DNA from 3 places in the Streptomyces sp. TLI_053 genome. Region 1 is predicted to be linked to each of the others. Evidence: predicted binding sites of a transcription regulator. Region 1 holds the regulator's gene; each other region holds the start of a gene.
The links. Region 1 encodes HrcA, which represses chaperone genes, less so after heat shock. Its sites were predicted from a motif close to TTNGCACTCNGNNNNNCNGAGTGCNAA; they were not measured.
Positions count from the first base shown of each region.

Region 2: a site for HrcA is predicted at 5,676-5,702, ahead of groES (co-chaperone GroES). Genes of this name have one in related genera too.
Region 3: a site for HrcA is predicted at 2,152-2,178, ahead of groL (chaperonin GroEL). Genes of this name have one in related genera too.

Region 1 covers NZ_LT629775.1:6,293,131-6,300,453, forward strand. The annotation lists gene BLU95_RS25995 (DUF2785 domain-containing protein) at 1-423, opposite strand, end outside; gene pspAB (PspA-associated protein PspAB) at 508-1,095, opposite strand; gene htpX (zinc metalloprotease HtpX) at 1,174-2,094, opposite strand; gene hrcA (heat-inducible transcriptional repressor HrcA) at 2,368-3,402, shown strand; gene dnaJ (molecular chaperone DnaJ) at 3,478-4,620, shown strand; gene BLU95_RS26020 (16S rRNA (uracil(1498)-N(3))-methyltransferase) at 4,702-5,451, shown strand; gene BLU95_RS26025 (S41 family peptidase) at 5,584-7,323, shown strand, end outside.
Region 2 covers NZ_LT629775.1:5,696,100-5,703,422, reverse strand. The annotation lists gene shbA (RNA polymerase sigma factor ShbA) at 1-253, opposite strand, end outside; gene BLU95_RS23480 (response regulator transcription factor) at 571-1,182, opposite strand; gene BLU95_RS23475 (WhiB family transcriptional regulator) at 1,753-2,079, shown strand; gene BLU95_RS23470 (LysR family transcriptional regulator) at 2,312-3,316, opposite strand; gene groL (chaperonin GroEL) at 3,486-5,114, opposite strand; gene groES (co-chaperone GroES) at 5,229-5,534, opposite strand; gene BLU95_RS23455 (class I SAM-dependent methyltransferase) at 5,802-7,010, shown strand; gene BLU95_RS23450 (polysaccharide deacetylase family protein) at 6,986-7,323, opposite strand, start outside.
Region 3 covers NZ_LT629775.1:5,349,530-5,356,852, reverse strand. The annotation lists gene BLU95_RS21805 (DUF8819 family protein) at 1-199, opposite strand, end outside; gene groL (chaperonin GroEL) at 373-1,995, opposite strand; gene BLU95_RS21795 (cold-shock protein) at 2,464-2,667, opposite strand; gene BLU95_RS21790 (MoaD/ThiS family protein) at 3,253-3,528, opposite strand; gene thrC (threonine synthase) at 3,571-4,851, opposite strand; SAM riboswitch class I at 4,870-5,002, opposite strand; gene BLU95_RS21780 (glucosyl-3-phosphoglycerate synthase) at 5,175-6,185, shown strand; gene BLU95_RS21775 (alpha,alpha-trehalose-phosphate synthase (UDP-forming)) at 6,233-7,323, shown strand, end outside.

The sequences.
Region 1 (7,323 bases):
CAGCAGCGGGGTCGGGTCGGCGAGCAGCGGGCCGCGGCCGAGGGCGGCCAGGTAGTCGGCGCCGTGCGCCACCGCGTGCAGCCAGCCGAGTTCCGGGTCGAAGCCGCGCAGGTCGCTCTCGCCGGTGTACCAGCGGGCGAAGGCGTCCAGCCAGGCCGGGCGGTGGGTGCCGAGGTCGGCGAGGTCGGCGAGGATCAGCGGGGCGAAGGTGCGGGCCTGGATCTCGGGGTCGGTGAGGCGTTCGGCCATCTCGTCGCCGAGCGCGAGGCGCTCGGCGGGGGTGAGCTGCGGTACCCAGCGGCACAACTGCTCGTAGGCGAGGCTGTCGCGGACGTGCGGGTCGGGCGAGCGCAGTGCGGCGCTGACGGCGGCGAGGGTGTCGGGGGTGGGGGCGGCGGATTCGAGAGCGGTCCAGTTGATCACGGGCGGACCCTAGGGGCGGGGGCGCCGGTGGGCCACCGGATTTCCGGGCCCGGGGGCGGCACCGCCGGCCCGGTGGCCCCCGGTTCACAGGCCCGGCGCGCCCCAGACCGGGAACCAGCGGGTGAGGTCCTTCTCCAGCCGCAGGTCGTTGCCGAGCATCGCGTTGACCTCCAGCTCCAGCGGGTTGTCGCGCTTCTCGCCGCCGCCGGGCATCGGTGCGAACGGGTAGAAGGTGCCGCGTTTGTACAGGTAGACGAGGGCGAGCGGCCGCCGCCCGTCGGCGTCGCGGAAGCCGACCAGGGAGCAGAGCAGCTGGGGGCCGAAGCCGTGCGCCTCGAGTTCGCTGTTGACCGCGTGCAGGTCGTTGACCAGTGCGGGCAGTTCGCCGGGTTCGTGCCGGGCGAGCAGCCAGGAGTAGCCGTAGGAGTCCCGGGAGGCCTCGACGGGGACGCCGCCGCGTTCGGTGTCGGCGTCGAGCAGGGCCCGGACCTGCCGTTCGACCTCGTCGAAGGCGCCGCCCTCGACGGAGGCGAAGCAGACCGAGCCGAGTCCGGTGGGCCGGAAGCCGGCCGCGGCCTCCAGGGTGAGGGCGGCGGACGGTACGCCGAACAGCTGGTCGAGGTCGGGCTTGACGGGCTTGGTGCGGCCGAACAGCGTGTCCAGGATGCCCACGGCGGTCCTTCCGGTCGGAGAACGGTGCGGTGCGGTGCGGTGCGGGGAGGGATGGGAGCGGCGTGGGCGACGGGCGGCTCAGCGGCCGAGGTCGGAGGAGATCTTCGCCAGCTGGGCCAGTCGCTGCTCCAGCGACGGGTGGGTGGAGAACAGCTGGGTGGCGGCCTCCCGGGCGCTGAGGGCCGGCGCGAAGTAGAACGCGTTGTAGGCCTGCGACTGGCGCAGGTCCCGGGTCGGGATGGCGGCGATCTGGCCGGTCACCTTGGTGAGCGCCGAGGCGAGCGCGCTGGGCCGCCCGGTGAGCTGGGCGGCGGCCCGGTCGGCGGCCAGCTCCCGGTAGCGGGAGAGCAGCCGGGTCAGCAGGAAGCTGATCGCGTAGACGGCGATCGACACCAGCGGGATCACCAGGGCGGCGATCGCGGCGTTGGAGTCGTTGTTGTTGCGCCCGCCGCCCATGAAGCCGCCGTACACGGCGATCCGGGTCATCGCGCCGGCCAGTACGCCCAGGAAGCCGGCCACCGTCATCACGGCGACGTCGCGGTGGGCGACGTGGGACAGCTCGTGGGCGAGCACGCCCTCCAGCTCCTCGGGTTCCAGCCGGCGCAGCAGGCCGGTGGTCACGCAGACCACCGCGTTCTGCGGGTTGCGGCCGGTGGCGAAGGCGTTCGGCATGTCGTTGTCGGCGACCGCCACCCGGGGTTTGGGCATGTCGGCGAGCGCGCAGAGCCGGTCGACGGCGCCGTGCAGCTGCGGGTACTGCTCCGGGGTGACCCGGTGGGCGCCCATCGCCCGTTCGGTGATGCGGTCGCTGAACCAGAACTGGGCGACGAACAGGCCGCCCGAGATCAGCACGACGATCGGCCAGGCGCCGCGCAGCAGCACGATCAGCAGACCGGTGAATCCCACGTACAGCAGCCCGATCAGGAACATCGTCCCCACCATGCGGCCGGTCAGGCCGCGGTCGGGGGCGAAGCGGGTGTGCTGGCCCGAGCTCGACATCTCTGCTCCTCCGTTCGCCGTCCGCTTCCGATGCTGCCACCGGGCGGGCCCCGCGGCATCACCCGCGCGCCGCGGACTGCGGGCAGGATCACCCCGGCCGGGCCGTTCCTGCCGTCGGACCCGGGCCTTACACTGGCAGGTACGGTTCTGGCACTCGTGTGTTCAGAGTGCCAAGGCCGGGCCCCTCGGGGTCGGACCGGACAGCTCGAACACGGACACATGCCACGACGGTGTGTCACAACGGACAACGCGTGAAGACGGAGGTGCGTGCCCATGGCCGGTGAGGTCCGCCAGCTCGACGACCGCAAACTCGCGGTGCTTCGCGCGATCGTCCAGGACTACGTGGGCACCGAGGAGCCGGTCGGCTCCAAGGCCCTGGTCGAGCGGCACAACCTCGGGGTCTCCCCGGCGACCGTCCGCAACGACATGGCGGCGCTGGAGGAGGAGGGGTACATCCACCAGCCGCACACCAGCGCCGGGCGGATCCCCACCGACAAGGGCTACCGGCTGTTCGTCGACAAGCTGGCCGAGGTCAAGCCGATGAGCGCGCCCGAGCGGCGGGCGATCCGGCACTTCCTCGACGGCGCGGTGGACCTCGACGACGTGGTCGCCCGCACGGTGCGGCTGCTCGCCCAGCTGACCCGCCAGGTCGCGGTGGTGCAGTACCCCTCGCTGAGCCGCTCCACGGTGCGGCACATCGAGCTGGTGGCGCTGGCCCCGGCCAAGGTGATGCTGGTGCTGATCATGAACACCGGCCGCGTCGAGCAGCGGTTGGTGGACTGCCCGGGTACGGTCGGCGAGACCGTGCTGGCGGACCTCCGGGGCCGGATCAACGCCCGGGCCGCCGGACAGCGGCTCCCGGACGTCCCGGGGCTGCTGGAGGAGCTGCCCGCGCAGTTCGAGGCGGCCGACCGGCCGACCGTGTCCACGGTGCTGGCGACGCTCTTCGAGACCCTCGCCGAGCAGCGCGAGGAGCGGATCATGCTGGCCGGCACGGCCAACCTGACCCGCTTCGGCCACGACTTCCCGCTGACCATCCAGCCGGTGCTGGAGGCACTGGAGGAGCAGGTCGTCCTGCTCCGCCTCCTGGGTGAGACCGCGGACGCCGGGATGACGGTCCGGATCGGGCGGGAGAACGCCTACGAAGGGCTGAATTCCACCTCGGTCGTCTCGGTCGGTTACGGTTCGGGCGACGAGAGCGTGGCCAAACTGGGGGTGATCGGTCCGACCCGGATGGACTACCCGGGCACAATGGGGGCGGTGCGAGCGGTGGCACGGTACGTGGGCCAGATTCTGGCCGAGTCGTAGGAACGGTCGTCGTCGGACAGCTGACGGCGCCCGAAGTCGCAAGCACTCACACAGGCGGAACAAGCGGAGCATTTGGTGGCCACGGACTACTACGCGGTACTCGGCGTCCGACGGGATGCGGGGCAGGACGAGATCAAGAAGGCGTTCCGGCGCCTGGCACGCGAACTGCACCCGGACGTCAACCCGGACCCGAAGACGCAGGAGCGGTTCAAGGAGATCAACGCCGCCTACGAGGTGCTCTCCGACCCGCAGAAGCGCCAGGTCTACGACCTCGGCGGCGACCCGCTCTCGCCGAACGGCGGGGGCGGCGCGGGCGGCTTCGGCGCGGGCGCGGCGGGCTTCGGCTTCTCCGACATCATGGACGCCTTCTTCGGCGCCGCCTCCGGCCAGCGCGGACCGCGCTCCCGGACCAGGCGCGGCCAGGACGCCATGATCCGGCTGGAGATCACCCTGGAGGAGGCCGCGTTCGGCACCACCAAGGAACTCCAGGTCGACACCGCCGTCACCTGCACCACCTGCAGCGGCGAGGGCGCCGCGCCCGGCACCTCCGCGCAGACCTGCGACATGTGCCGCGGCAAGGGCGAGGTCTCCCAGGTCACCCGGTCCTTCCTGGGCCAGGTCATGACCTCGCGCCCCTGCCCGCAGTGCCAGGGCTTCGGCACCGTCGTGCCGACCCCGTGCCCGGAGTGCGCCGGCGACGGCCGGGTCCGCGCCCGGCGCACCCTGACCGTCAAGATCCCGGCCGGGGTCGACAACGGCACCCGGATCCAGCTGGCCGGCGAGGGCGAGGTCGGCCCCGGCGGCGGCCCGGCCGGCGACCTCTACGTCGAGATCGCCGAGACCAGCCACCCGACCTTCCAGCGGCGCGGCGACGACCTGCACTGCACGGTCACCATCCCGATGACGGCGGCCTCGCTCGGCACCCAGGTGCCGCTGCAGACCCTGGACGGGATCGAGGAGGTCGACATCCGGCCCGGCACCCAGTCCGGCCAGTCGATCCCGCTGCACGGCCGCGGCATCACCCACCTGCGCGGCGGCGGCCGCGGTGACCTGATAGTGCATGTCGAGGTGCAGACGCCCACCAAGCTCGACGCCGAGCAGGAGGAGCTGCTGCGCCGCCTGGCGGTGCTGCGCGGCGAGGAGCGGCCGTCCGGCCAGTTCGCGCCCGGGCAGCAGGGGCTGTTCTCCCGGCTGAAGGACGCCTTCAACGGCCGGTAGCCGTCCCGCGCGGGGGTGCCGAGGCTTCCTCGGCACCCCTTTCGCGTTCCCGTTCCCGTTCCCACCCCGGAGGTTCCCCGCATGACCGCGCCCGTGTTCTTCGCCGACCCCGAGCGGATCGCCGCCGCCGCGCCGGGCGCGACGGTGCGCCTGGACGGGCCGGAGGGCCGGCACGCGGCCGCGGTGAAGCGGCTGGAGCCGGGCGAGGCGGTCACCCTGACGGACGGCCTCGGCCTCGGCGCGGACGGCACCGTCGCGGCGGTGCACGGCAAGGACGCGATCGACGTGGCGGTGACGGCCGTGCGCCGGGAGCCGGAGCCGTCGCCGCGGATCGTCGTCGTCCAGGCGCTGCCCAAGGGCGACCGGGGCGAGCTGGCGGTGGAGACCATGACCGAGGTCGGCGTGGACGTGGTGATCCCCTGGGCGGCCTCGCGCTGCATCACCCAGTGGAAGGGCGAGCGCGGCGCCAAGGCGCTCGCCAAGTGGCGGGCCACCGCGCGCGAGGCCGGCAAGCAGTCCCGGCGGCTGCGCTTCCCCGTCGTCCGCGACGTGATGACGACCCGGCAGCTGGCCCCGGTGCTGCTCGGCGCCGCGTTCGCCGCGGTGCTGCACGAGGAGGGCTCCGAGCCGCTGGCCGGGGCGGTCCTGCCGGACACCGGGGACCTGGTGCTGGTGGTCGGCCCGGAGGGCGGCGTCTCCCCGGAGGAGCTGGCCGCCTTCGCCGAGGACGGCGCGAAGCCGTTCCGGCTGGGCCCCTCGGTGCTGCGCACCTCCACGGCCGGGGTCGCGGCCGGCGCGCTGCTGCTGGGCCGCACCGGCCGCTGGGCCTGACGGCCGCCGCCGGGCCGTACGGGCCGCCGGGCCCGGCACCGGCGGCCGGGCCCGGGACCGGCGTCCCCCGTGGGGGTTCGCGGACCGCGAACTGCGGGCGCGCCGCGCTCCCGCCTGCCTAGGGTGGCGAGCGTGAGCGAACCCGAGAGCACCCCCGAGGGCGCCTACCTGCGCCACCCGCACCTGCACGGCGACCTGATCACCTTCGTGGCCGAGAACGACGTGTGGCTCGCCCCGCTGGACGGCGGCCGGGCCTGGCGGCTGACCGCCGACCACCGTCCGGTCCGCAGACCGATGTTCTCCCCGGACGGCCGCCACGTCGCCTTCACCTCCGCCCGGGACGGCGCCCCGGAGGTGCACGTGGCCCCGGTGGACGGCGGGCCGTCCCGGCGACTGACCCACTGGGGCGACGCGCAGACCCAGCTGCGCGGCTGGACCGCCGACGGCCGGCCGATCGCCACCACCGCCACCGGGCAGGCCTCGCTGCGCCGCACCTGGGCGCGGGCGGTGCCGCTGGACGGCGGCGAGGCGGCCCGGCTGCCGTACGGCCCGGTCGGCGGGCTGGCCTTCGAGCCCGGCGGCGACCGGGTGCTGCTGGTCTCCGCCTACGCCACCGAGCCGGCCTGGTGGAAGCGCTACCGGGGCGGCCGGACCGGCCGGCTGTGGATCGGCACCGACCGCTTCGAGCGCGTCCACGAGGACCTGGCCGGGCACATCGAGTCGCCGCTGTGGGTGGGCGGGCGGATCGCCTTCCTCTCCGACCACGAGGGTGTCGGCGCGCTGTACTCCAGCCTCCCGGACGGCTCCGACCTGCGCCGGCACGGCATCTCCCCGGAGGGCTTCTACGCCCGCACCGCCACCACCGACGGGAGCCGGGTGGTCTGGCACAGCGCCGGCGACCTGTGGCTGCTGGAGGACCTCGACGGCGCCGAGCCGCGCCGCCTGGACGTCCGCCCGGCCGGCCCGCGCACCGGCCGCCGCCCCCGCCCGGTGTCCGCCGCGCACTGGCTGGAGGGTGCCGCCCCGGACCGCACCGGGCGGGCCGGGGCCGTGGTGGTGCGCGGCTCCGTGCACTGGCTGACCCACCGGGAGGGACCGGCCCGGGTGCTGGACGAGACGCCGGGCGTCCGCGGCCGGCTGGCCCGGGTGGTGCCGGGACCGGCCGGTGAGGACGCCGCCCAGGGCGTGGTCTGGGTGACCGACGCCGAGGGCGAGGACGCGATCGAGTACGCCCCCGCGGTGCTCGGCGCCGAGCGCCGCCGGCTCGCCGCCGGGCAGCTGGGCCGGGTCCGCTCGCTGCTGGTCTCCCCGGACGGCAAGCAGCTCGCGGTCGGCGCGCACGACGGCCGGGTCCTGCTGGTCGGCCTGGCCGACGGCGCCGTGCACGAGCTGGCGCACAGCACCGACGGCGAGGTCTCCGGGCTGGCGTTCAGCCCGGACTCGGCCTGGCTGGCCTGGTCGCAGCCGACCCTCGGGGCGTGGTCGCTGCGCCGGATCGTGCTGGCCAACCTGGCCACCCGGACGGTCTCCGAGGCGACCCCGGAGCGGTTCGTCGACACCTCCCCGGCGTTCACCGCGGACGGCCGGCACCTGGCGTTCCTGTCGGTGCGCAGCTTCGACCCGGTGTACGACTCGCACGTCTTCGACCTGTCGTTCCCCAACGGCTGCCGCCCGTACCTGATCACGCTGGCCGCCGACACGCCGTCGCCGTTCGGGCCGCGCCGGGCGGGCCGGACGGCCGGCGGGGAGGAGGACGAGCCGAAGGGCCGCCGGGCGGACGGCGACGAGGGCGCGGCCGACGTGCCGCCGGCGACCCGGGTCGACCTGGACGGCATCGCCGACCGGATCGTGCCGTTCCCGGTGGAGGGCGGC
Region 2 (7,323 bases), 600 kb from region 1:
CGTCGACGTGGTGCCGGGCGCCGCCGGGCAGCCGGACCAGCCGGCCGCGGCAGTAGCGCAGCGCCAGCGGGTGGACGTGGGCGAGCAGGGCGTCGATCGCCGGGCCCTCGCCGCGGACGGCGGCCGCGACCAGCGCGGCGAGCGCGCCCGGCCCGTCGGCCGGGTCCGCGTACACCGGGCCGGGCCCGGGCGCGGAGGGCTCGGCCTCCACCGGGTCCGCCTCACCGGGAGACCCGGTCACGTCGTCACGCATCGGTCCATGGTGCCTGGTCGCGCGGGAAAACGCGGCACCGCGTCCGGAGTTGTGCACCGGAACGTTATGCGGTGCCGCTCCGGTACGCACCACCGGCCCCTCCTGCACCGCACCGCCTCCCGCCCCACCGCCGCCGACGGTCCCGTCCGCGGCGCCGTCCGCCGAGTCTCCCGCGGCTGCGTGGTTCGCCGCAGTTCCTGTCCGCTGGTCCCCGAGGTGCTCCACCCCTCCATGGTGCAACCTCGGGGCCGTAACGTCACACGCCTCCGCACGGACGGTCGCGACCAGCGGGCCGGAACCGGCGGCGGCGCCGGCGGTCAGCGGACCAGGCCCCACCGGAAGCCCAGGGCCACCGCGTGCGCGCGGTCCGAGGCGCCGAGCTTCTTGAACAGCCGCCGGGCGTGGGTCTTGACGGTGTCCTCGGAGAGGAACAGCTCACGGCCGATCTCGGCATTGCTGCGGCCGTGGCTCATGCCCTCCAGCACCTGGATCTCACGTGCCGTCAGGGTCGGCGCCGCCCCCATGTCGGGGCTGCGCAGCCGGCGGGGGGCGAGCCGCCAGGTCGGGTCGGCGAGGGCCTGGGTCACGGTGGCCCGCAGTTCGGCGCGCGAGGCGTCCTTGTGCAGGTAACCGCGGGCACCCGCGGCGACCGCGAGCGCGACACCGTCGAGGTCCTCGGCGACGGTGAGCATGATGATCCGGGCACCGGGGTCGGCGGACAGCAGCCGCCGGACCGTCTCCACCCCGCCGAGGCCGGGCATCCGGACGTCCATCAGGACGAGATCGGAGCGGTCGGCCACCCAGCGGCGGAGGACCTCCTCCCCGTTCGTCGCGGTGGTGACCCGATCGACACCGGGTACGGTCGCGACCGCGCGGCGAAGCGCCTCGCGGGCGAGCGGGGAATCGTCGCAAACGAGAACGGAAGTCATGACTGTCGTCCTCCGCAGCTGATCCGCGTCACGTTGAGCCTCCTGGCTGGTACGAACCTCTCCGACACGGCCCACCGGCGTCAGACTCCGTGCTGATCGCCCAGGTTCCCCGCGATCGTTCCCGACGTCCGGCGTCCGCTAACCGCCTCCGCACTTCCAACGACCGTCACTCGAATGAGTTACGGCCTTCAGGGCCATCTCCACCACTGTACGTGGCCGACCCGTTACCGATCAGCCGCATCGCGGTGCACACGCCGCTCTTTTCCGCAGCTCGCGCGCGGTGGGCGTACAACCCGCACACCCGCGCGGCGCCCCGCGCGCCGGTCGGCCACCCGATTGCCACGCTTGCGCCGGGCGACTGCCGGCCCGACAGTCATGCCCACTTTGCCCGGTTTTAGAGCTTTTGTATGGTCATTGACTGTTGTGCCACTCTGTGGGTGACTTGTCCATGTAGTTGCCGTAAGTCATATTTCCAGGTGTCCACACCGCGCCGGACGCCCCGCCGAGCCGACTCCACCGCGACCCGCTGGTGACCGGCCCGTGGTCGACGACCTCTGAAGGGAATGAGCCATGGCAGATTTCTCCCGCCTCCCCGGCCCCAACGCGGATCTCTGGGACTGGCAGCTCTCCGCAGCCTGCCGCGGCGTGGACAGCTCCCTCTTCTTCCACCCCGAGGGAGAGCGCGGCGCCGCCCGCAGTTCACGCGAAGCCAGCGCCAAGGAGGTCTGCACCCGCTGCCCGGTCCGCACCGAGTGCGCCGCCCACGCCCTGGCGGTCCGCGAGCCGTACGGCGTGTGGGGAGGACTCACCGAGGACGAGCGCGAGGAGCTGATGGGCCGCTCGCGCCACCGCCTGGTGGAGGTGCCGCTGGTCGCTCCGGGCGTGTCGCAGCAGTAGGCGGCCGGTTCCGCGCCGGCGAGAAGAAACGTTTCTTCACCGGCCTCCACCGGTCTCCACCGGCGTCCTACGGCCTCCGTCGCCTTCGTCGCCCCCGTCGACCCGCTCCGGCCTCCCCCGCGCCCCCGCACGCCCCCCGACCCCTCCGGGTGACCTCCGTCCGGAGCCCGGCCCCGTCGGCCGGGTCCCGCCCGGCGGCCCGCCCCCGCGGCGGCCGGGCGGGGCGGCGGCGTCAGCGGCCGGCCGCGGCCCCGGACAGCCGCTCCAGCATCAGCGCCACCGCCGGTACCTCGGCGAGGTCCGGCAGGGTCAGCGCGACCACCTGCCGCACCGCCGGCGCCCCCGAGGCGGCGTGCACCGCCACCGTCGCCACCCCGTCCGGGCGCACCGACTCCAGCGCCAGCCCGGGCAGTACCGCCACCCCGAGGCCGGCCGCCACCAGCCCGACCACCGCCGGGTAGTCGTCGGTGGCGAAGTCGATCCGCGGCTCGAAGCCGGCCCCGGCGCACAGCTCCACCAGGTGGCCCCGGCACTGCGGGCAGCCGGCGATCCACTGCTCCTGCGCCAGCTCGGCCAGCTCCACCGGTCCGCCGCGCCCGGCCAGCCGGTGCCCGGCCGGCAGCAGGCCGACCAGCGGGTCGTCCAGCAGCGGAGTCGCCACCAGGTCGGACCAGTCGGCACCGGCGCTCAGCTGCTGGGCCTCCAGATTGGCCTCGGCGCGCGCCTCCCGCGGCGTGCCGTGCGCGGGCGCGGACAGCGGCGCGGCGGTGGAACCGGGGGTCTGCGGGTAGCGGAAGGCGAGGGCGACCTCGCACTCGCCGCCGCGCAGCATCGCCAGCGATTCCGGCGGCTCCGCCTCGACCAGCGACACGCGGACCCCCGGATGGGTGCCCCGCAGCCGGGCGACGGCCGGTGGCACCAGGGTGGAACTGGCGGTCGGGAAGGACACCAGCCGGACCCGGCCGGCCCGCAGTCCGGCGATCGCGGCGACCTCCTCCTCCGCGGCGGAGAGCCCGGCGAGGATTCCGGTGGCATGCTTGAGCAGCACCCGGCCGGCCTCGCTGAGCTGCATCCCGCGGCCCGAACGGACCACCAGCGGGGTGTCCACGGACTTCTCCAGCGCCTTCATCTGCTGACTGATCGCGGGCTGGGTGCAGCCCAGCTCACGAGCGGCGGCGGAGAAGGAGCCGGTGCGGGCGACGGCACGCAGGACGCGCAGGTGGCGGGCCTCGATCATGCCCCCAAGATATAAGACATTCTTTGCAACAAGCAAAATTCAACTGATAGTTGAAGGATGGAACACCCCGTCGCGGCCGCCCCGGGCACGGTCCGCGCCGGAACGCCGGAGGCCCGGCCCGCCACCCCCAGCGGGGCGCGGACCGGGCCTCCGGTCAGTGCTTCGGGCCTCAGTGCGAGTGGCCGTGGCCGCCGTGCGAGTGACCGGCGTCGGCCTCCTCCTCCTTCTTCTCCACCACGAGGGTCTCGGTGGTGAGAAGCAGGGAGGCGATCGAGGCGGCGTTCTCCAGGGCGGAGCGGGTGACCTTGACCGGGTCGATGACGCCGGCCTTCACCAGGTCGCCGTACTCGCCGGTGGCCGCGTTGTAGCCCTGGCCCAGCTCCAGCTCGGAGACCTTGGAGGTGATGACGTAACCCTCCAGGCCGGCGTTCTGGGCGATCCAGCGCAGCGGCTCGTGCAGCGCCTTGCGGACGACCGCGACACCGGTGGCCTCGTCGCCGGACAGGCCCAGGCCGCCGTCCAGCACCTTGGCGGCGTGCACCAGGGAGGCGCCACCACCGGCGACGATGCCCTCCTCGACCGCGGCACGGGTCGCCGAGATGGCGTCCTCGAGACGGTGCTTGCGCTCCTTCAGCTCCACCTCGGTGGCGGCACCGACGCGGATGACGCAGACGCCGCCGGCCAGCTTGGCCAGGCGCTCCTGCAGCTTCTCGCGGTCCCAGTCCGAGTCGGTGTTGGCGATCTCGCCCTTGATCTGGGCGACGCGGCCGGTCACGGCCTCGGAGTCACCGGCGCCGTCGACGACGATCGTCTCGTCCTTGGTGACGGTCACGCGGCGGGCGGAGCCCAGCACGTCCAGACCGGCCTGGTCGAGCTTGAGGCCGACCTCCTCGGAGATCACGGTGCCGCCGGTGAGGACGGCCAGGTCGCCGAGGATCGCCTTGCGGCGGTCGCCGAAGCCCGGGGCCTTGACGGCCACCGCGTTGAAGGTGCCGCGGATCTTGTTCACCACGAGGGTGGACAGCGCCTCGCCGTCGACGTCCTCGGCGATGATCAGCAGCGGGCGGGAGGTGCCGCCCTGCAGGATCTTCTCCAGCAGCGGCAGCAGCTCCTGGATGGAGGAGATCTTGCCCTGGTTGATCAGGATGTACGGGTCCTCGAGGACCGCCTCCTGCCGCTCCGCGTCGGTGACGAAGTACGGCGACAGGTAGCCCTTGTCGAACTGCATGCCCTCGGTGAAGTCCAGCTCCACGCCGAAGGTGTTCGACTCCTCGACGGTGATGACACCGTCCTTGCCGACCTTGTCGATCGCCTCGGCGATCAGCTCGCCGACCTGGGTGTCCTGGGCGGAGAGGCTCGCGACGGCGGCGACGTCGTCCTTGCCCTCGATCTCGCGGGCGACCGACAGCAGGTGCTCGGAGACGGCGGCGACGGCCTTGTCGATGCCCTTCTTCAGGGCGGCCGGGCCGGCGCCCGCGGCGACGTTGCGCAGACCCTCGTTGACCAGGGCCTGGGCCAGCACGGTGGCGGTGGTGGTGCCGTCGCCCGCGACGTCGTTGGTCTTGGTGGCGACCTCCTTGACGAGCTGCGCGCCAAGGTTCTCGTACGGGTCGTCGAGCTCGACCTCACGGGCGATGGTGACACCGTCGTTGGTGATGGTCGGGGCGCCGAACTTCTTGTCGATGACGACGTTGCGGCCCTTGGGGCCGATGGTCACCTTGACGGTGTCGGCCAGCTTGTTGACACCGCGCTCGAGCGAGCGGCGGGCGTCCTCGTCGAACTGCAGGATCTTCGCCATGTTTCCTGTTCCTTCGGGGTGCGGCCGTCGCGGGCCGCTCGACTACGTGAACCAACAGCCACGCCCCGGCCCCTGTCACTAGGGACACGGATCCGGGGCGTGGCTGAACGCTTTTTACTTCTCGATGATGGCGAGAACGTCGCGCGCGGAGAGCACCAGGTACTCCTCGCCCTGGTACTTCACCTCGGTGCCGCCGTACTTCGAGTACAGGACGATGTCACCCACGGCGACGTCGAGCGGCAGACGCTGGCCGTCCTCGAAGCGGCCCGGGCCGACAGCCAGGACGACGCCCTCCTGGGGCTTCTCCTTGGCGGTGTCCGGGATAACCAGGCCGGAGGCCGTGGTGGTCTCGGCGTCGAGCGGCTGGACCACAATGCGGTCCTCGAGCGGCTTGATGGCAACCTTGCTGCTGGTGGTCACGTCCGAGCTCCCCTTCGGAGATTACGGGGTTTTCTAACGGGTAGGGGCGAACTCACGGATCTGCCGTCGCGGGGGTCAGACACGCATTGTCGCGTTAGCACTCCCCCGGTGGTGAGTGCTAGTGATGACCATAGGCCGCCGTTAGCACTCAGTCAACCAGAGTGCCAACGCCACGCGGACCGGTCCCGCCGGACGCACCCGTCGACCGCGCGCTCCCGCCCGCGGGCCCGCGGCCCGGGCCCGCCCGTGACCGGGGAGAATGGGCGGGTGGAGAACGACGACCTGCGGGCCCTGCTGACCGAGCGGGGCCAGGCCCTGCTCGCCGAACTGCGCGAGTTCGCGCCCGAGGAGGAGCTGGCACTCGCCACCCGGCTGCGCAAGGAGCACCCCGCCGAGCTGGTGTCGGCCGCCTTCGGGCAGGCCAGGCTGCGGCAGCGGGCCCGGGCCAAGTTCGGCGCCGACGCCGATCTCATGTACTTCACGCCCAACGGCGTCGAGCAGTCCACCCGGCGCGAGGTCGCCGAGTGGCGGGCCGCACGGTTCGCCGGGCTGGGGGTGAAGCGGCTGGCCGACCTCTGCTGCGGCATCGGCGGCGACGTGCTGGCCCTGGCCCGGGCCGGCATCGAGGTGCTCGCCGTCGACCGGGACCCGGCCGCCTGCGCCGCCCTCGCCGCCAACGCCGCCGCCCTGGGCCTGGCCGACCTGGTCGAGGTGCGCTGCGCGGACGTCGCCGGGGTCGACGTCACCGGCTACGACGCGGTCTTCACCGACCCCGCCCGGCGCACCGCGCGCGGCCGGGTCTTCGACCCCGAGGCGTACGCCCCGCCGCTCTCCTGGGCGATCGAGGCCGGCCGCCGGGCCCCCGTCGGCGCGCTCAAGGTGGCGCCCGGCATCCCGCACGAGGCCGTCCCGGAGGACGCCGAGGCCGAGTGGGTCTCGGACCACGGCGACGTCAAGGAGGCGGTGCTCTGGTTCGGCACCCGGGCCGGGCACCCGCACCGCGCCACCCTGCTGCCGCAGCGGGCCGGCCTCACCGGCGGAGATCTGCCCGACCCCCCGGCCGGACCGGTCGGCCGCTACCTGTACGAGCCGGACGGCGCCGTGATCCGCGCCCATCTGGTCGCCGAGGTGGCCGGGCTGGTGAACGGGCGGCTGATCGATCCGAAGATCGCCTACCTGACCTCCGACGAGCTGGTCGACACCCCGTACGCGCACGCCTTCGAGCTGACCGACGTCCTGCCGTTCCACATCAAGAAGCTCAAGGCGCTGCTGCGCGAGCGCAAGGTCGGCACGGTGGTGATCAAGAAGCGCGGAATGGCGATCACCCCGGAGGAACTGCGCCGCCAGCTGCGTCCCAGCGGTCCGAACTCCGTCACGGTGGTCCTCAGCCGCACCGACAACGGCCCGCTGATGATGCTCGGCCACCCCGTCACCGGACCGGCCGCGGCCGTTCAGGCGGCCGGCGCCTCGATGTAGTCCTCCAGCCGGGCCACCGCGAAGCCCTGCTCCTGGATCCGGGCCAGCAGCTCGCCGAACATCTGCGTCATCGTCTCGCCCTTGAGGTCCTTCGGGCCCCGGAAGTGGGCGAGCACGATGTCGCCGGCCCGCAGCTTATTGTCCGCGGCCTGGTACTGCATGTCGTGGATCTGCATCGACTCGCGCCACAGCACGACCGCCCTCGGCCCGCACTGCTGCACCGCGGTGTTGAGCGCGGGCGTGTTGGCGCCGTCCCCGTACGGCGGGCGGAACAGCAGCGGCGGGGTGCCGTACTGCTGGGTGAGCGCAGCCT
Region 3 (7,323 bases), 940 kb from region 1:
CCTGGACGTCCTGGGCGACCAGGCCCAGGACGTACTCGACGCCGTCCGGCCACTGCTCCAGCCACCAGCGCCGGTGCGTCACGGCCTGCTCGACCAGGGACACCACGGCGGGGTCGGCGGCGTCCCGCGCGGTCAGGTCGGCCAGGATCAGCGCCCGCGCGGTGTGCAGCGCCGTCTCGATGTCGTCTGTCGTAGCCATCCGTCCAGTCTCCCAAGAACGCCCGGAAACCCGGGACCCCCGACCCCCGACCCCGGGAAGGCGCCCCGGGAACGCCCCGGGGAACGACCCCGGGAACGCCGCGAGGGCGGCTCCCCGTCGGGGAACCGCCCTCGCGGACGAAAGACCTGCCGATCCGATCGAAGCGATCAGGATCAGAAGTCCATGTCACCGCCCGGCATGCCGCCGCCGGCGGCCGCGGCGGCCTTCTCCGGCTTGTCGGCGATGACGGCCTCGGTGGTGAGGAACAGCGCCGCGATGGAGGCGGCGTTCTGCAGCGCGGAGCGGGTGACCTTGGCCGGGTCGATGATGCCGGCGGCGACCAGGTCGACGTACTCGTTGGTGGCGGCGTTCAGGCCGTGACCGGCGGGGAGGTTGCGCACCTTCTCCACCACGACGCCGCCCTCGAGGCCGGCGTTGGTCGCGATCTGCTTGATCGGGGCCTCGAGCGCGACCTTGACGATGTTGGCACCGGTGGCCTCGTCGCCGTCCAGCTCCAGCTTGTCGAAGGCGACCGAGGCCTGCAGCAGCGCGACGCCACCACCGGCGACGATGCCCTCCTCGACGGCGGCCTTCGCGTTGCGGACGGCGTCCTCGATGCGGTGCTTGCGCTCCTTGAGCTCCACCTCGGTGGCCGCGCCGGCCTTGATGACGGCCACGCCGCCGGCCAGCTTGGCGAGGCGCTCCTGGAGCTTCTCGCGGTCGTAGTCCGAGTCGCTGTTCTCGATCTCGGCGCGGATCTGGTTCACCCGGCCCGCGACCTGCTCGCTGTCGCCGCCACCGTCGACGATGGTGGTCTCGTCCTTGGTGATGACCACCTTGCGGGCGCTGCCCAGCAGGTCGACGCCGGCGTTCTCCAGCTTCAGGCCGACCTCCTCGGAGATCACGGTGCCGCCGGTGAGGATGGCGATGTCCTGGAGCATGGCCTTGCGGCGGTCGCCGAAGCCCGGGGCCTTGACGGCGACGGACTTGAAGGTGCCGCGGATCTTGTTCACGACCAGGGTCGACAGGGCCTCGCCCTCGACGTCCTCGGCGATGATGACGAGCGGCTTGCCGCTCTGCATGACCTTCTCCAGCAGCGGCAGCAGGTCCTTGACCGAGCCGATCTTGGAGTTGGCGATCAGGATGTAGGGGTCCTCGAACGAGGTCTCCATACGCTCCAGGTCGGTGGCGAAGTAGGCCGAGATGTAGCCCTTGTCGAAGCGCATGCCCTCGGTGAGCTCGAGCTCGAGACCGAAGGTGTTGCTCTCCTCGACGGTGATGACGCCTTCCTTGCCGACCTTGTCCATGGCCTCGGCGATGAGCTCGCCGATCTGGGTGTCGGCGGCCGAGATGGAGGCGGTGGAGGCGATCTGCTCCTTGGTCTCCACGTCCTTGGCCTGGGCCAGGAGCTGGTCGGAGACGGCGGTGACGGCCTTCTCGATGCCACGCTTCAGGGCCATCGGGTTGGCGCCGGCGGCGACGTTGCGCAGACCCTCGCGGACGAGCGCCTGGGCCAGCACGGTGGCGGTGGTGGTGCCGTCACCCGCGACGTCGTCGGTCTTCTTGGCGACCTCCTTGACGAGCTCCGCGCCGATCTTCTCGTACGGGTCCTCGAGCTCGATCTCCTTGGCGATGGAGACACCGTCGTTGGTGATCGTGGGGGCGCCCCACTTCTTCTCCAGAACGACGTTGCGGCCCTTGGGGCCGAGCGTGACCTTCACTGCGTCGGCAAGCTGGTTCATGCCACGCTCAAGGCCGCGGCGAGCTTCCTCATCAAAGGCGATGATCTTGGCCATCAGAAGTGGTCCTCCGGGACACGGTCGACTGCTCGGACCAAGGGGTGCCCGCGACGGACGGCCCTGGTGTGCGGGGGTCCATTCCCCTACCGCTCCCTGGGGCCTCACCGACCCGGTCCGCTGTCACTCTCAAGCTGTGAGTGCTAACGCCAATGATTAGCACTCCGGGTGGGTGAGTGCAAGCCCAATCGGGCAATCCGCGAGCCGCGCCACCCGCGCCGCGCACCCGCCCGGAGCCGTCCCCGACCGCCTCCGACCGGGCCGGATCCGACCGGAACGCCGCGCCCCGCGGCCGGCCCCCGGGAGCCCGGCCCCGGGCCCGACGGCGGACATCACGACGGCCGCGACGGCCGACATGACGGCGGACATGACGGCGGGCCCGTACGACCGAGGTCGCACGGGCCCGCCGTGAGAATCAAGAGGTGCGCCAGCCGATGGGCCGAGCAGAGCTCCCGGGTGTCGGAAAGGTCAGACCGCCGCGCGGACCATGTCCGCCTGCGGACCCTTCTGCCCCTGAGAGATCTCGAACTCGACCCGCTGGCCCTCCTCAAGGGTGCGGTAGCCGTCCATCTGGATCGCGCTGTAGTGGACGAAGACGTCCGCACCACCGTCGACCGCGATGAAGCCGTAACCCTTCTCCGCGTTGAACCACTTGACGGTGCCCTGAGCCATTCCGAACTCCCCTAGTGCTGTGCTGGCCCTTCACGCGCCCGCAGGTCTGCGGGCCCGGGTCTGGTTGGAGGCCGGCCCGGGGAACCCCCCCTGGGCGCAGCCGCGCACGCCACAATCCTCCCGATGACGCCGAACGGCATCCGGCGAACGGGCGATTGCGTCGACCGCGGCTGAATGTATCCGGATCGACGCCCTCTGCAACAGGGTCAATGGCGGGGAATTCACCCGCGGCGCCGTGGGACAGGACGGGCGCAATCGGGATAAAGCCCTGCATTCTCCGCCGGACATAGCGGACGTATTACCAGAAATCCCCGCCAGAATTCTGACACCGGCCTGACATGTATCCAGGTCCCGGGCCCGTCCCGGCTCCCGCCGGACGCGGGCCGGCGGTGGTGGCGGTGCGGTGGATTCGTTCCCGGACCAGGGTGACGGGCGCGCCCTGTTCCCGGTCCAGCGACACTTTACTCCGCCCGGGACCGAAGATATTCCCGCCAAAATGCGCACGGCCGTCCGCGGCACGGAATTCCGTGCCGCGGACGGCCGTCGGCGACGCGCCCGCCCCGGGGGGAACGGACCGCCCGCGGATCACCCGCCGGCGACCGCCGGGATGATCGAAATGTTCGCGCCGTCCTTGATCCCCGTTTCCAGGCCCTCGGCGAACCGCACGTCGTCGTCGTTCACGTAGACATTGACGAAACGGCGCAGCTTGCCGGTGTCGTCGAGGATCCGCGCGGCGATCCCGGCGTGGTTGCGCTCCAGGTCGGCGATCACCTCGGCCAGCGTGGCGCCCTCGGCGGGCACCTCGCTGACGCCGCCGGTGTAGGTGCGCAGGATGGTCGGGATGCGGACGTTGGCGCTCATGGGGGTCTCCTAGCTACTACGGGCGCTGGGTGGGCGGAGGGGTCAGTCGGAAGCGAGGCCGGCGCCCCGGAAGGCGTCCAGGGTCGGCCGGATGACGGCGGTCATGCCGGACTCGGCGACCGCGTCGAGGGTCTTGAGCCCGTCACCGGTGTTGATCGCGACGGTCTCCTTCGACGGGTCCAGCTGCCCGGTCTCGACCAGCTTCTTCAGCACGCCGACGGTCACGCCGCCCGCGGTCTCCGCGAAGATGCCCTCGGTCCGCGCCAGCAGCCGGATCGCCGCCACGACCTCCTCGTCGGTGACGTCCTCCACCGCGCCGCCGGTGCGCCGGGCGATGTCCAGCACGTACGGGCCGTCGGCCGGGTTGCCGATCGCCAGCGACTTGGCGATGGTGTCCGGCTTGACCGGCCGGATCACGTCGTGACCGGCCTTGAAGGCCGCCGAGACCGGCGAGCAGCCCGCCGCCTGGGCGCCGAAGATCCGGTACGGCCGGTCCTCGACCAGGCCCAGCCTGATCAGCTCCTGCAGCCCCTTGTCGATCTTGGTGAGCTGGGAGCCCGAGGCGATCGGGATCACGATCTGCTCCGGCAGCCGCCAGCCGAGCTGCTCGCAGATCTCGAAGGCCAGCGTCTTGGAGCCCTCGCCGTAGTACGGCCGCAGATTGACGTTGACGAAGCCCCAGCCCTCGCCGGCCGGGTCGCCGATCAGCTCCGAGCAGAAGCGGTTCACGTCGTCGTAGTTGCCCTCGATGCCGACCAGCTCGCCGCCGTACACCCCGGCCATCACGACCTTGCCCTGCTCCAGGTCGTGCGGGATGAACACGCAGGACCGGAAGCCCGCCCGGGCCGCCGCCGCGCCGACCGCGCCGGCCAGGTTGCCGGTCGACGAGCAGGAGAGCGTGGTGTAGCCGAACACCCGGGCCGCCTCGATGGCGCAGGCCACCACGCGGTCCTTGAAGGAGTGGGTCGGGTTCCCGGAGTCGTCCTTGATGTGCAGCTGCCCGGTGAAGCCGAGTTCGCGGCCCAGGTTGTCCGCCTTCACCAGCGGGGTCCACCCCGGGTTGAGGTTCGGCTTGGTCGCCACGTCGGCCGGCACGGGCAGCAGCGGCGCGTAGCGCCAGATCGACGCCGGACCGGCCTCGATCCGCTTGCGCAGCTCCTCGGCGCCCTCGCTGCCGAACTCGTAGGCGATCTCCAGCGGACCGAAGCACTCGAGACAGGCGAAGCTGGGACCGAGCGGGAACCGGGTGCCGCACTCGCGACAGGACAGCGCGGTGGCGGGGCCGAGGTCGACGGCGACTGGTGCGGCGGTGTCGATAGCCATGATGGGCGGAGGCCTCTCTCCTCATCTTCCCCGTGACGCGGTCGCGCCACAGGCCGGAATTGGCACCTGTCCCGCCGGGGCTCGAAGCCGACCGTGCGAGAAGGTTGCCGGGACGTCAACGGGCCGTTCCCTCAGTCCCTCTGGATGAGCTCTGTGAAGTTGTGGTTCTGCTCAGCGGCGACCCCGGCGTGCGAAGGTCCGATCGCTGTACGAAGACTGTATCCGAAGGCGTCGGTCCCGAACGGGACCGTCCGCCACGCGAGATGACCCGTCCCAACCGCCCCCGGTCGTCGGCCGGGACCCCATCCGTCGAGGAGAGCACCGTGCCCGCCGAACCGACCCCCGCGCTCCTCCCCGAGACCGCGTCCTGGCTGCGCCGGCGCTCCTGGACCGCGGCCGACCGACCGGTTCACACGCTCCCGGCCGCCAAGCGCGCCCTCGGTGCGGCGGGCACCGTCAGCGTCGTCCTGCCCGCGCTGGACGAGGAGGCCACGGTCGGCGAGATCGTCCGGGTCGTCCGGCGGGAGCTGATGGAACGACTACCGCTGGTGGACGAGGTGGTGGTGATCGACTCCGGCTCGGTCGACGCCACCGCCGAGGTCGCCGCCGAGGCTGGTGCCACCGTCGTCCACCGGGACGCCATCCTGCCCCGGCTGCCCGCCGCCCCCGGGAAGGGCGAGGTGCTGTGGCGTTCGCTGCTGGTCACCCGCGGCGAGATCGTCTGCTTCGTGGACGCCGACCTGCGCGAGTTCGACCCCGCCCTGGTCTCCGGCATCATCGGCCCACTGCTCACCGATCCGGACATCCAGCTGGTCAAGGCGATGTACGACCGGCCGCTGGAGACCGACGGCGCGGTGGTGCCAGCGGGCGGCGGCCGGGTCACCGAACTGGTCGCCCGCCCGCTGCTCAATCTGCACTGGCCGGAACTCGCCGGTTTCGTCCAGCCGCTCGGCGGCGAGTACGCGGCCCGCCGCTCCCTGCTCGAACGGCTGCCCTTCCCCACCGGCTACGGCGTCGAGCTCGGTCTGCTCGTCGACGCCCTGGAGACGGCCGGACCGGACGCGCTCGCCCAGGTGGACGTCGGCATCCGCCACCACCGGCACCAGGACGCCCAGGCACTCGGCCGGATGGCGGCCACCATCTACCGCACCGCGCTGGAGCGGCTGGACCGCACCCACCGGCTGAAGGCCTCCGCCGACCTGGTCCGCCCACTGCTCACCCAGTTCACCCGCGACCCGCTGACCCGCGCCTTCACCGCCCACACCCACCCGGTCACCGCGACCGAACGGCCGCCGATGCACACCGTGCCCGAGTACGCCACCCGGCGCCGATGACCCGTCCCGCGGGTTTGCCGCCCCGGAGCCCCGGCAACGAACCAACCATGGGTGATCTCACGACCGAGCGTTCGAATCCGACCGGCGCCGCTCCCGTCCTGGTGGCGTCCAACCGGGGGCCGGTGTCCTTCGGCACCGCGGACGACGGCACACTGACCCTCCGCAGAGGCGGCGGCGGTCTCGTCTCCGGGCTGTCCGCGATCGACGACCCGGACGCCGTCTGGGTCTGCGCCGCCCTCTCCGACGCCGACCGGCGGGCCGCCCGCGAGGCCCCGGACGGCCGGCTCGACCGGGCCGGCCACGACGTCGGCGGCCAGGCCGTCCGGATGCTGGACATCGACCCGGAGACCTTCGCCCGCGCCTACAACGGCATCGCCAACTCGACCCTCTGGTTCGTCCACCACCTGCTCTGGGACACCCCGACCGCCCCCGCCTTCGACGCCGGCTTCCGCACCGAGTGGGCGGCCTACACCGCGTACAACACGGCCTTCGCCGAGGCCCTCGCCGCCGAGGCCGCCCCCGGGGCCGCCGTCCTGGTGCAGGACTACCACCTGTCGCTCGTCCCGGAGCTGCTCCGCGCCGCCCGCCCCGACCTGCGGATCGGCCACTTCTCGCACACCCCCTGGGCGCCGCCCGAGTACCTGCGGCTGCTGCCCGACGACATCGCCGGGGCCGTCCTCACCGGCATCCTCGGCGCCGACCGGGCGGGCTTCCTGACCCGGCGCTGGGCGCTCGCCTTCGCCGACTGCTGCGAGCGGTTCCTCGGCGCGGAGGTCGACCGCGAGGCGCTCACCGTGACGTTCGCGGGCCGCACCACCGCCCTCGGCGTGCACGGCCTCGGCGCCGACGCCGACTTCCTGCGCGAGCGGGCCCACCGGCCGGACGTCGACGAGCGGCTCGCCACCCTGCGCGCGACCGTCGGCGACCGCCGCACGATCGTCCGGGTCGACCGCACCGAGCTGAGCAAGAACATCGTCCGCGGCTTCCTGGCCTACCGGCACCTGCTGCGCACCCGCCCGGAGTGGCACGACCGGGTGGTCCACATCGCCTTCGCCTACCCGTCCCGCACCGACCTCGCCGAGTACCGGGCCTACACCGACCGGGTCCGGGCACTCGCCGCGGAGATCGAGGAGGAGTT